One region of the Streptomyces sp. DSM 40868 genome, then DNA from elsewhere that is predicted to be linked to it. Evidence: riboswitches for the same ligand, from Rfam matches in the RefSeq annotation. Region 1 holds a riboswitch; the other holds the start of a gene.
The links. A riboswitch is a leader RNA that binds a small molecule or an ion and turns the genes downstream of it on or off. The one in region 1 is predicted to bind ZMP and ZTP.
Positions count from the first base shown of each region.

Region 2: another riboswitch for ZMP and ZTP. It lies ahead of HB370_RS24730 (glycine hydroxymethyltransferase); the one in region 1 lies ahead of HB370_RS35880 (bifunctional 5,10-methylenetetrahydrofolate dehydrogenase/5,10-methenyltetrahydrofolate cyclohydrolase).

Region 1 covers NZ_CP050504.1:7,979,710-7,985,545, reverse strand. Annotated here, with positions in the region: gene HB370_RS35905 (SDR family oxidoreductase) at 1-361, opposite strand, end outside; gene HB370_RS35900 (MBL fold metallo-hydrolase) at 453-1,082, opposite strand; gene HB370_RS35895 (S-(hydroxymethyl)mycothiol dehydrogenase) at 1,082-2,170, opposite strand; gene HB370_RS35890 (hypothetical protein) at 2,295-2,609, opposite strand; gene HB370_RS35885 (nuclear transport factor 2 family protein) at 2,784-3,149, shown strand; ZMP/ZTP riboswitch at 3,210-3,290, shown strand; partial or broken gene HB370_RS35880 (bifunctional 5,10-methylenetetrahydrofolate dehydrogenase/5,10-methenyltetrahydrofolate cyclohydrolase) at 3,317-4,174, shown strand; gene shc (squalene--hopene cyclase) at 4,594-5,836, shown strand, end outside.
Region 2 covers NZ_CP050504.1:5,391,677-5,397,512, forward strand. Annotated here, with positions in the region: gene HB370_RS24700 (PLP-dependent aminotransferase family protein) at 1-87, shown strand, start outside; gene HB370_RS24705 (hypothetical protein) at 186-614, shown strand; gene HB370_RS24710 (glutathionylspermidine synthase family protein) at 628-1,812, shown strand; gene HB370_RS24715 (TetR/AcrR family transcriptional regulator) at 1,809-2,381, opposite strand; gene HB370_RS24720 (nuclear transport factor 2 family protein) at 2,487-2,948, shown strand; gene rocD (ornithine--oxo-acid transaminase) at 2,949-4,166, opposite strand; ZMP/ZTP riboswitch at 4,263-4,351, shown strand; gene HB370_RS24730 (glycine hydroxymethyltransferase) at 4,385-5,836, shown strand, end outside.

The DNA.
Region 1 (5,836 bases):
CGAGATCGTGCTCCCACACGGGGGTGTCCCACTGGAAGAGGTTCTCCCCGCCCCAGATGTCGTTGACGAGGACGTCGAGGCGGCCCCGTTCCCCCGCGATCCGGTCCACCAGGTGCCGTACGGCCGAGTGGTCGAGGTGGTCGGCCGCCACGGCGATGCCCCGGCCGCCGGCCTCGGTGACGAGGTCGGCGGTGTCCTCGATGGTCTCGGGGCGGTCGTACTCCGAGCGGCGGGCGCGGGTGCTGCGGCCGGTGACGTACACGGTGGCGCCGGCCGCGCCGAGTTCCACGGCGATGCCCCGGCCCGCGCCCCTTGTCGCCCCGGCGACCAGCGCCACCTTGCCGTCCAGCGGTCCTGTCATGTCCTGCCTCCCGTGGGCCGTGCCTGCTGTGCCCTGCCACTCTCACGGGAATACCGGACATCTTCTGTCGGTGTTTCGGGGGCGTCCGCGATCAGTGCCCGCGGTCGATCCACTCCTGGAGGTGCGGGGCCTCCGCGCCGATGGTGGTGGCGTCGCCGTGTCCGGTGAGGACCTTGGTCTCGGCCGGCAGGGTGAGGAGGCGGTCGCGGACGGAGTCGATGATGGTCGGGAAGTGGGAGAAGGAGCGCCCGGTCGCGCCGGGGCCGCCCTGGAAGAGGGTGTCGCCGGTGAACACGGTGCCGAGACCGGGGTCGTACAGGCAGACGGCGCCCGGGGCGTGTCCGGGGGTGTGCAGGACGGTGAGGTCGGCGCCGGCGGCCTCGATGACCTGGCCGTCGAGGAGGTGCCGGTCGGGTTCGCGGTCCGGGTGGGTCTGCCGCCACAGCGGCAGGTCGTCGCGGTGCAGCCAGATCGTGGCGCCGGTCAGGTCGGCGAGGCGCGGGGCCGCGTTGACGTGGTCGTTGTGGGCGTGCGTGCACACGATGGCGGTCAGCCGGCGGTCGCCGACGGCGCGGGCGATGGCCTCGGCGTCGTGGGCGGCGTCGATGACGATCACCTCCCGGTCGTCACCGACGAGCCACACGTTGTTCTCCACGTCCCAGGTGCCGCCGTCCAGGGTGAACTGGCCGCTGGTGACGAGGCGTTCGATCCGCGCGGTCATCACAGCACCACCACCGAGCGCAGTACGTCGCCGTGGTGCATCCGCTCGAACGCCTGCTCCACCTGGCCGAGTCCGACGGTCTCGGTGACGAACGCGTCGAGCGGCAGGCGGCCTTGCAGGTGCAGGTCGATCAGCATCGGGAAGTCACGGCTGGGCAGGCAGTCGCCGTACCAGCTCGACTTCAGGGCGCCGCCGCGGCCGAAGACGTCCAGCAGGGGCAGTTCGAGCTTCATGTCGGGGGTGGGGACACCGACGAGGACGACGGTGCCGGCCAGGTCGCGGGCGTAGAAGGCCTGCCGGTAGGTCTCGGGGCGGCCGACGGCCTCGATGACGACGTCGGCGCCGAAGCCGCCGGTCAGCTCGCGGATCGCCTCGACCGGGTCGGTCTCCTTGGAGTTGACGGTGTGGGTGGCGCCCAGGGTGCGGGCCTTGGCCAGCTTGCGGTCGTCGATGTCCACGGCGATGACGCGGGCCGCGCCGGCCAGGTTCGCCCCGGCGATGGCCGCGCCGCCGACACCGCCGCAGCCGATGACCGCGACCGAGTCGCCGCGGCCGACGCCGCCGGTGTTGATCGCGGCGCCGATGCCGGCCATCACCCCGCAGCCGAGGAGGCCCGCGACCGCCGGGGAGACGGCCGGGTCGACCTTGGTGCACTGGCCGGCCGCGACGAGCGTCTTCTCGGCGAAGGCGCCGATGCCGAGCGCCGGGGACAGCTCCTGGCCGGTGGCGGCGAGGGTCATCTTCTGCCGGGCGTTGTGGGTGTTGAAGCAGTACCAGGGCCGGCCGCGCAGACAGGCCCGGCACTGCCCGCACACCGCACGCCAGTTGAGGATGACGAAGTCCCCGGGCGCGACGTCGGTGACGCCCTCGCCGACCGACTCCACGACGCCGGCGGCCTCGTGGCCGAGCAGGAAGGGGAAGTCGTCGGAGATGCCGCCCTGCTTGTAGTGCAGATCGGTGTGGCAGACCCCGCAGGCCTGGACGCGTACGACGGCTTCGCCGGGCCCCGGGTCCGGCACCACGATCGTCTCGACCCGCACGGGCTCGTTCCTGCCCGGTGCGATCACGCCGCGTACTTCCTGCGCCATGGCCTGTCCCTTCATCGAATGCCTTCGCCGACGACCCTACGACGCGACCGGTCGGCAGCGGGAAGGATCACGTACATGATCGCGGATCTTTCCGGCCGCCGTCGGCCGCGGCGCGGGGCGGGGGTCAGCGCAGGCGGACGGGGACGGCGTTCACCAGGCCGAGCAGGGGCGCCGCGGGGGCGATGACCTGCTCCACCTGGCGCAGTTGGTTCAGTTCCCGCAGGTGCTTCAGCTCCCCCACCTGCTCGCTGACCTTCGGCACCCGGTCGCGGTGCGGGGCCGGAATGTCACCGGCGGTGAGCGAGTCCAGCGTGGAGAGTGCGGCGAGCTTTCCGACGACGGGGGCGCCGGTGCCCGCCGCGTCCGCCTGGGGTGCGGCGATGCCGGCGATCCCGGCGGCCAGACCGACGGCGGCGGCGATGCGACGTGTTGAGATCATGCCCTCCGCAACGCCCCGGCGCCCCGGCCGGACACGGGTGGCGGGGCGGGCTCACCCGTGAGGCGGACCGCGGTGTCCGCGCTTGCCGGGGCCGCCGGGGCGGAGGAGTCTCGTCAGGGGGGACCCGTGGCGGTCCGCCCACGGGCGGGCCGCGGGCGCCTGAAGGAGGTCACCATGGGCAGCGCGACGGGCTCCGCTTTCGACGCCGGGACACTGCGCCGGGGCATAGAGGGCAACACCGGCAACACCCTTCTGTCGCTGTACGCGGACGACGCGCGGATCCGCATCGTCGACCGTGTCCACCAGCCCAGTCGTCCCACGGAGCTGCACGGCCGGGTCGAGATCGCCGAGTTGCTGGACGACATCTACCGCCGCGACATGACGCACAAGCTGGAGCAGTGCGTCATCCAGGGCGACCACGCCGCCTACAGCGAGTCCTGCGAGTACGCGGACGGCACCCGGGTGCTGGCCGAGTCGATGCTCACGCTGCGGGACGGCAAGATCGCCGATCAGCTGATCATCCAGGTGTGGGACGAGTAGCCCCGGCCCGGAGGGAAAGGCAAGGTGGTCCGAAGGTCGTACGCACGCTCGGTTACGCTGTACGCGGGCCGTGACTGGCGCTGAGGTGGAGAACCACCGGGGAGCGGCCCGCGAGGTCAGCCGCGCGCCTGGGCGAGAAGAGTCGATCCGCTCCAGGAGTGTGCAGCATGACCCAGCCCCAGGCCGCCCGTCTGATGGACGGCACCGCGCTCGCCCGCCGCATCGTGGAGGACACCGCGCGGCGGGCCGCCGAACTCACCGAGCGCACCGGCACCGCGCCGTGTCTCGCGACCGTGCTGGTCGGCGAGGACCCGGCGTCGGTGACCTACGTCCGCATGAAGCAGAACCGCTGCCGCAAGGCCGGCATCACCTCCCGGCACGTCGCCCTCGCCGCCACCACCACGACGGACGAACTCGTCGGCACGCTGCGGGAGTTGTCGGCCGACCCGGGGGTGCACGGGATCCTGCTCCAGCACCCGGTGGGCGACCACATCGACGAGCGGGCCGCGTTCGAGGCGATCGCGCCGGAGAAGGACGTGGACGGTGTCACCTTCGCCTCGTTCGCCACGATGAGCTTCGGGCTGCCGGGCTTCGTCTCCTGCACGCCGGGCGGCATCGTACGGCTGCTGGACGAGTAAGGTGTCGACCCGGCCGGGAAGCGGGCCGTGGTGGTGGGCCGCAGTGCGATCCTCGGCAAGCCGGTGGGCATGCTGCTGCTGGCGCGGGACGCCACCGTGACGTACTGCCACTCGCGCACCCGGGACCTGTCGGCGGCGGTCCGCGAGGCCGACATCGTGGTGGCCGCGGTGGGCCGGCCCCGGCTGATCCGCGGGCAGGACATCAAGCCGGGCGCGGTCGTGATCGACGCGGGCTACAACCCCGGGAACGTCGGCGACGTCGACTTCGACTCGGCCGTGGAACGCGCCTCGCTGATCACGCCGGTTCCGGGCGGGGTGGGCCCGATGACGATCGCCACACTGCTGGAACAGACGGTGACGGCGGCGGGCCGGCAGCTCGGCGTCTGAGTGTGCCGTCCCGGGACGTCGGTCACAGGCGCGCCGGGGACTTGAGCGGATGAGGGCCTTCTGGGTCCGGTGTGGATCGCGGCATCCACGACCGGTACTCAGGAGGCCCTCGTGTCCCACCACCGTGTTGCCGGCCCGGCCCGGCGCCGGCGCGGGTGGGGGTACGTACGGAGTGAGCGGAGTCGTGCGAGGCGTGCCGGGGGCGCACAGCGCGACGGCGCGTCCGGTGGCGGACGGCGTGACCCTTCACGCCCGCACCGTGCACTCGAATGCAGGATGTGATGGCCGAAAAGATCCGGAAGGATCGATGCCGCCCCGGCGAGACGACGACTCGGTGGTTCAGCGACCGTCATCGTCGTGGAATTTCAGATCATCTGCGCAACGCGGGGCATTCACGGATTCGGTGGTCTAGGAGTGCCATGACGATGTCGGCTGGCGGTGTGCCGCACGCGAAAGGCCCTGTCGTCGCGGGAGACGCCGGGGTGACGTTCGCCTTCCCCGCGTCCGGCCCGGCGGAGGAGGCGGCCCGCGGTGCGGTGGTGCGGGCCGCGAACCACCTGCTGGCCCGGCAGGACGCCGGGGGATGGTGGAAAGGCCGGTTCACGACGGACGTCGCTTATGACGCCCACGACCTCTTCCTGCGCCACTTGCTCGGAGTGCTGGACGAACGTCTGGCGAAGGCGAGCGCACGGTGGATCCGCTCGCAGCAGAGCGCGGACGGTTCCTGGCCCCTCGTCTTCGAAGGCGAGGGACATCTGGGAACCACGATCCAGGCGTACGTCGCGCTCCGGCTCGCCGGGGACGGTCCGGACGAGGAGCACATGCTCCGGTGCGCGGCGTGGGTACGCGAGCGGGGCGGTGCGGCGGCCGCCCAGCTGACGACGCGGGTATGGCTCGCCCTGCTCGGCTGGTGGAGCTGGGACGATCTGCCCGAGGTCCCGCCGGAGATCATCGCCCTGCCCAAGTGGGCGCCGTTGAACATCTACTCGTTCAGCTCCGTCATGCGCGTGGCGCTGGTCGCCATCAGCGTCATCAGCACACATCGCCCCGCACGGCCGGCTCCCTTCGCCATCGACGAGCTCTTCGCTCCGCGCGGCACCTCCGCGGTCGCGCCGGCACCGGACAGCGGCCGGGAGAGGGTCTTCCGGCGTCTGAACGCCACGGTGCGCGTGTGCTCCAAGGGCATCCCCCGCCCGGTACGCGAGGCGGCGGCGAACGCCTGCGTCCGCTGGCTCCTGGAGCGTCAGGAAGAGGACGGCAGCTGGGGGGCGTGCACCCCCATGACCACGTGGGTCGTCCTCGCCCTGCACCTGCACGGCTACCCTTCGGACCATCCGGTGCTCAAGGCCGCCTGGGGCTTCCTGGAGGACTGCGGCGCGTGGCCGGAAGACGGTGTGCGGGCCCTGCACACCGTCCACAGCCCGGTGTGGGACACCTGCCTGTCCGCCACCGCGCTCCTCGACGCCGGCCTGGCGCCCGGTCATCCCGCGCTGGTCAGAGCCGCCGACTGGCTGCTCACCCGGCAGGCCGACCGGCCCGGCGACTGGGCCGCGCGGCGGCCCCGGCTGTCTCCCGGCGGCTGGGCCTTCCAGTTCCACAATCGGACCTATCCGGACAACGACGACACCAGCGAGGTGGCGCTCGCCCTGCACCGTGTGGACC
Region 2 (5,836 bases), 2.6 Mb from region 1:
TCGGACGCCCTGGTGGTCGGCTACGGCACCCCTCCGGACAGCGCGTGGACGGGCGCCCTGGAGGCACTGTGCCGGGTGCTGCCGTAAGGCGGCCGCGGGCACCCGGGAGTCACCCCCGGTTGGGCGTGGGGGCGTCCCGTCTCTAGGCTGACCGCCGAACACCCATCCGACGGGGGAGTGACACCATGGCGCACAACCGGAAGCAACTCCGCTCCGGCACGGTCGTCCTGGGCGGGGTGGGCCTGCTGGCCGCCGCGCTCACGGCCTGCTCGTCCGACCCGGACAAACGCTGTGTGGACCGGGACAGTTACGACGTGTCCAAGGGGTACAAGGTCGTCTCCGACAAGGACTGCAAGACGACGGGCGGCACCGGCGTCTCCTCCTCGGGCCGGAAGAAGCCCGTCAAGAAGGGCGCCAAACGGCCGGTCGACGCCGCCTGGTACTACGAGGGCAAGGAGAAGAACGGCTGGGTCGACGGCGGCTCCTTCACCAAGCCCGGCGGATCCGGCGGAAGTTCGGGCGGCTCGTCGTACAACGACGGGAACAGCGGCGGAAGTAACGGCGGGGTCAGCCGCGGCGGCTTCGGCGGCGGCTCGGGCAGCTCCGGCGGCTGAGCGGAGGACGCGCATGGAACGCCGTACGACGACCCCCCGCCCCGGCTGGCAGCAGACCGTCGAGGCCCAGGGCCTGATCTACCCCCTCACCCGTCACCCCGACGACTCCCTGCGGCCGTACTGGGACGAGAGCGCCTACTACGTCTTCTCCCTGGAGGAGGTCGAGGCGCTGGAGGACACCGTCGCGGAACTGCACCGCATGTGCCTCGCGGCGGCGGACCACATCGTGGCCGAGGACCGGCTGGCCGACCTCGGCATCACCGACGCCCGGGTGGCCGCCGCGGTCACCGAGTCCTGGCACCGCCGGGACGAACTGCCGTCCCTCTACGGCCGTTTCGACCTGCGCTACGACGGCACCGGCCCGGCGAAGCTGCTGGAGTACAACGCCGACACGCCCACCTCGCTGGTGGAGGCGGCCTCCCCGCAGTGGTTCTGGATGGAGGAACGTTTTCCCGGCGCCGACCAGTGGAACTCCCTGCACGAACGCCTGGTGGAGGCATGGCGCGCCCAGGCCGCGCTGCTGCCGCCCGGCGCCCCCCTGCACTTCGCGCACTCCGCCGCCGACGAACTCGGCGAGGACCTGATGACGGTCGCCTATCTGAAGGAGACGGCGGAGCAGGCCGGCCTGACCACCGACTGGCTCGCCATGGAGGAGATCGGCTGGGACTCCCTCTCCGGTCGCTTCGTCGACAACCGGCTCCGTTTCATCCGGGGCATCTTCAAGCTGTACCCCTGGGAGTGGCTCACCGCCGACGCCTTCGGCCCGCACGTCCTGGACACCCTGGACAACGGCGGCGGCACCGGCAGCACCCTGTGGATCGAGCCGGCCTGGAAGATGCTGCTGAGCAACAAGGCCCTGCTGGCGATCCTCTGGGAGCTGTACCCCGGCCACCCCAGCCTCCTGCCCGCCTACCTCGACGGCCCCCGCGACCTGGCCGCCACCACCGGGTACGTGGCCAAGCCCCTGCTGGGCCGCGAGGGCGCCGGCATCACCGTCCACGAGCCCGGCACCCCGCCGGCCCCCCGCGAGGACCCCTGCTGCTGCCAGCAGCTGGCCCCCCTCCCCGCCTTCGACGGCAACCACGTCGTCCTCGGCACCTGGGTCGTCGCCGGCGAACCGGCGGGCCTCGGCATCCGCGAATCCACCGGCCTGATCACCGACGAGTACGCCCGCTTCCTGCCGCACGTGATCCTCTAGGCGGCCGCGCCGGCGAGCAACGCCTCCACCGCCTCCCGTGCGTGCCCGGCCGCGGACGGGTCGCCCGTGATGCCCGCCGTGACGATGGCCCCCTCGGCCAGCAGGTACACGGGTTCGGTGAGCGGGAGTCCCGTGGCCCGGACCCAGCCCGACAACTGGTCGTGGAAGGCGCGTTTGTGGGCGCGGACCTCGGTCAGGACCGCCTCCGAGGTCGCGCCCAGCTCCCCGTGGGCGTTGATCCAGGCGCAGCCGCGGAAGCCGGGTTCGGCGAACCACGCGGCGAGCCAGTCGAAGACCGCCAGCACCCTCTCGCGCGGGTCGGCGACGCGCTCCACGTGCGCGGCCAGGCTCTCCCGCCAGCGCCGGTCGCGCCGCCGGAGCACGGCGACGACCAGGTCCTCCTTGGTGGCGAACAGCCGGTAGATCCGCTTCAGGGGCAGCCCGGACGCCTCCCGGACCCGGTCCATGCCGACCGCCTGGATGCCGTGCGCGTAGAAGAGCGCCTCGGCGGTCTCCAGCAGGGTCTCGCGGTCCAGGCGGTCGCGTTCCTCGGTGGCGGGGGCGGGCATCCGGGCTCCTCGTGGCTCCTTGACGTCGAGAACGGTCGTTCTCTACCTTAGCCGCAGCGATGGAGAACGATCGTTCTCGACCCGCCCCGGCCCGAGGAGACCGCCGTGCCCGAAGCCCGCCCGCCCTACCCGCCGTTCACCCTGGAGACCGCCCGGCAGAAGGTCCAGGCGGCCGAGGACGCCTGGAACACCCGCGACCCCCACCGGGTGGCCCTCGCCTACACCGAGGACTCCGTCTGGCGCAACCGCGACCGGTTCCTCACCGGCCGGGAGGAGATCGTCGCCTTCCTCACCGACAAGTGGCGCCGCGAACTGGACTACGCGCTGCGCAAGAGCCTGTGGAGCTTCCACGACAACCGCATCGCCGTCCGCTTCCAGTACGAGAGCCGCGACCCCGACGGGCAGTGGTGGCGCTCCTACGGCAACGAACTGTGGGAGTTCGACGAGTACGGACTGATGCGCCGCCGCGAGGCGAGCATCAACGACGTGGCCATCGAGGAATCCGGCCGGCGCATCCTCGGACCCCGGCCCGCGGACGAGCACGGCACCGACTTCCCCCTGCGCTGATCAGGCGCCGAGCAGCACCGCCCGCAACTGCTCCACGCCCCAGTCGAGATCGTCCTCGCCGATCACCAGCGGCGGCGCGATGCGGATCGTCGCCCCGTGGGTCTCCTTGACCAGGACCCCACGGGCCAGCAGCCGCTCGGCGACCTCCCGCCCGGTGCCCACCGCGGGAGCGATGTCCACCCCGGCCCACAGCCCCCGCCCGCGCACCGCCGTCACCCGGCCCGTCCCGGCCAGCTCGCCCAGCCGCCGGTGCAGCCGCTCGCCCAGCCGCGCCGCCCGCTCCTGGTACTCCCCGGTCCGCAGCATCGCGATCACCTCCAGCGCCACCGCGCAGGCCAGCGGATTCCCGCCGAACGTCGACCCGTGCTCACCCGGCCGGAACACCCCGAGCACCGCCGCGCTCGACACCACCGCCGACACCGGCACGATCCCGCCGCCCAGCGCCTTGCCCAGCACGTACACATCCGGCACGACCCCCTCGTTCTCGCACGCGAAGGTCCGCCCGGTCCGGCCCAGCCCCGACTGGACCTCGTCGGCGACGAAGAGCACGTTCCGCTCCCGGGACAGCTCCCGCACCCCCGCGAGATAACCGGCCGGCGGCACGATCACCCCCGACTCGCCCTGCACCGGCTCCAGCAGCACCGCCACCGTGTTCTCCGTCAGCGCCCCCCGCAGCGCGGTCAGGTCGCCGTACGGCACGATCTCGAACCCCGGCGTGTACGGCCCGAAGTCCGCCCGCGCCTCCGGATCCGTGGAGAAGCTGATGACGGTCGTCGTACGGCCGTGGAAGTTGCCTCCCGCCACGACGATCTTCGCCATCTCCGCGGGCACCCCCTTCACCCGGTAGCCCCACTTCCGGGCCGTCTTGATCGCGCCCTCCACCGCCTCCGCGCCGGTGTTCGCCGGCAGCACCATCTCCATCCCGCACAACTCCGCCAGCTCGGCGCAGAACGCCGCGAACCGGTCGTGGTGGAAGGCGCGGGAGGTCAGCGTCAGCCGCTCGAGCTGCCGCCGGGCCGCCTCGACCAGCCGGGGATGGCCGTGCCCGAAGTTCAGCGCCGAGTAACCGGCCAGCAGGTCCAGGTACCGCCGCCCCGCCACATCCGTCAGCCACGCCCCCTCACCGGTGGCGAGCACGACCGGCAGCGGATCGTAGGTGGGCGCGCAGTGCGCGTCGGCGAGGGCGATGAGGTCTTCTGCGGCAGCGGTCACGGACACTCCCGGATCGGCCCGGATACGACGATGACCTCCTTCTTAACCCCGCTCGCATGGTGGACGCGGGATCTTCCCCGCGCGGCGCGCCCGGTAGGCTGGCACCCGGGCCGTGACTGGCGCGCTGGGATGGGACGGACCATCAGGGAGCGGCCCGAGCGGTATGAGTGCCGTGCGCCTGGGCCGAACGTGAACGCTGTACGCACACCGTCCGGAGGTCCCCGATGCCCGAGAACGCCGCCCCCCTCTCCACCGAGTCCACCGCCTTCCGCGCCGCCCTCGACGTCATCCGCGCCGTCGAGCCGCGCGTCGCCGACGCCATCGGCCAGGAGGTCGCCGACCAGCGCGGGATGCTCAAGCTGATCGCGTCCGAGAACTACGCCTCCCCGGCGACCCTGCTCGCGATGGGCAACTGGTTCAGCGACAAGTACGCCGAGGGCACCGTCGGCCGCCGCTTCTACGCCGGCTGCCGCAACGTCGACACCGTCGAGGCCCTCGCCGCCGAACACGCCCGCGAACTCTTCGGCGCCCGCCACGCCTACGTCCAGCCGCACTCCGGCATCGACGCCAACCTCGTCGCCTTCTGGGCCGTCCTCGCCGACCGCGTCGAGGCGCCCTTCCTGGAGAAGGCCGGCGCCCGCCAGATCAACGACCTCACCGACGCCGACTGGGCCGAACTGCGCCAGGCCTTCGGCAACCAGCGCATGCTCGGCATGTCCCTGGACGCCGGCGGCCACCTCACCCACGGCTTCCGCCCGAACATCTCCGGCAAGATGTTCGACCAGCGCTCCTACGGCACCGACCCGGCCACCGGCCTGATCGACTACGACGCCCTGCGCGCCCAGGCCCGCGAGTTCAAGCCGCTGATCATCGTCGCGGGCTACTCCGCGTACCCCCGGCTGGTGAACTTCCGGATCATGCGCGAGATCGCCGACGAGGTCGGCGCCACCCTCATGGTCGACATGGCGCACTTCGCCGGACTGGTCGCCGGCAAGGTGCTCACCGGCGACTTCGACCCGGTCCCGCACGCCCAGATCGTCACCACCACCACCCACAAGTCGCTGCGCGGCCCGCGCGGCGGCATGGTGCTGTGCGACGACTCCCTCAAGGACCAGGTGGACCGCGGCTGCCCGATGGTCCTCGGCGGCCCGCTCCCGCACGTCATGGCCGCCAAGGCCGTCGCCCTCGCCGAGGCCCGGCAGCCCGCCTTCCAGGACTACGCCCAGCGCATCGTCGACAACTCCCGCGCCCTCGCCGAGGGCCTGATGCGCCGCGGCGCCACCCTGGTCACCGGCGGCACCGACAACCACCTCAACCTGATCGACGTCGCCACCTCCTACGGCCTCACCGGCCGCCAGGCCGAGGCCGCCCTGCTCGACTCGGGCATCGTCACCAACCGCAACGCCATCCCGGCCGACCCGAACGGCGCCTGGTACACCTCCGGCATCCGCGTCGGCACCCCGGCGCTGACCACCCGCGGCCTCGGCACGGCGGAGATGGACGAGGTCGCGGCCCTGATCGACCGCGTCCTGACCGCCACCGAGCCGGGCACCACCAAGTCCGGCGCCCCGTCCAAGGCGAGCCACGTCCTGGACGAGAAGACCGCCGACGAGATCGCCCACCGCGCCACGGACCTGGTGGCGGGCTTCCCCCTCTACCCGGAAGTAGACCTCGGC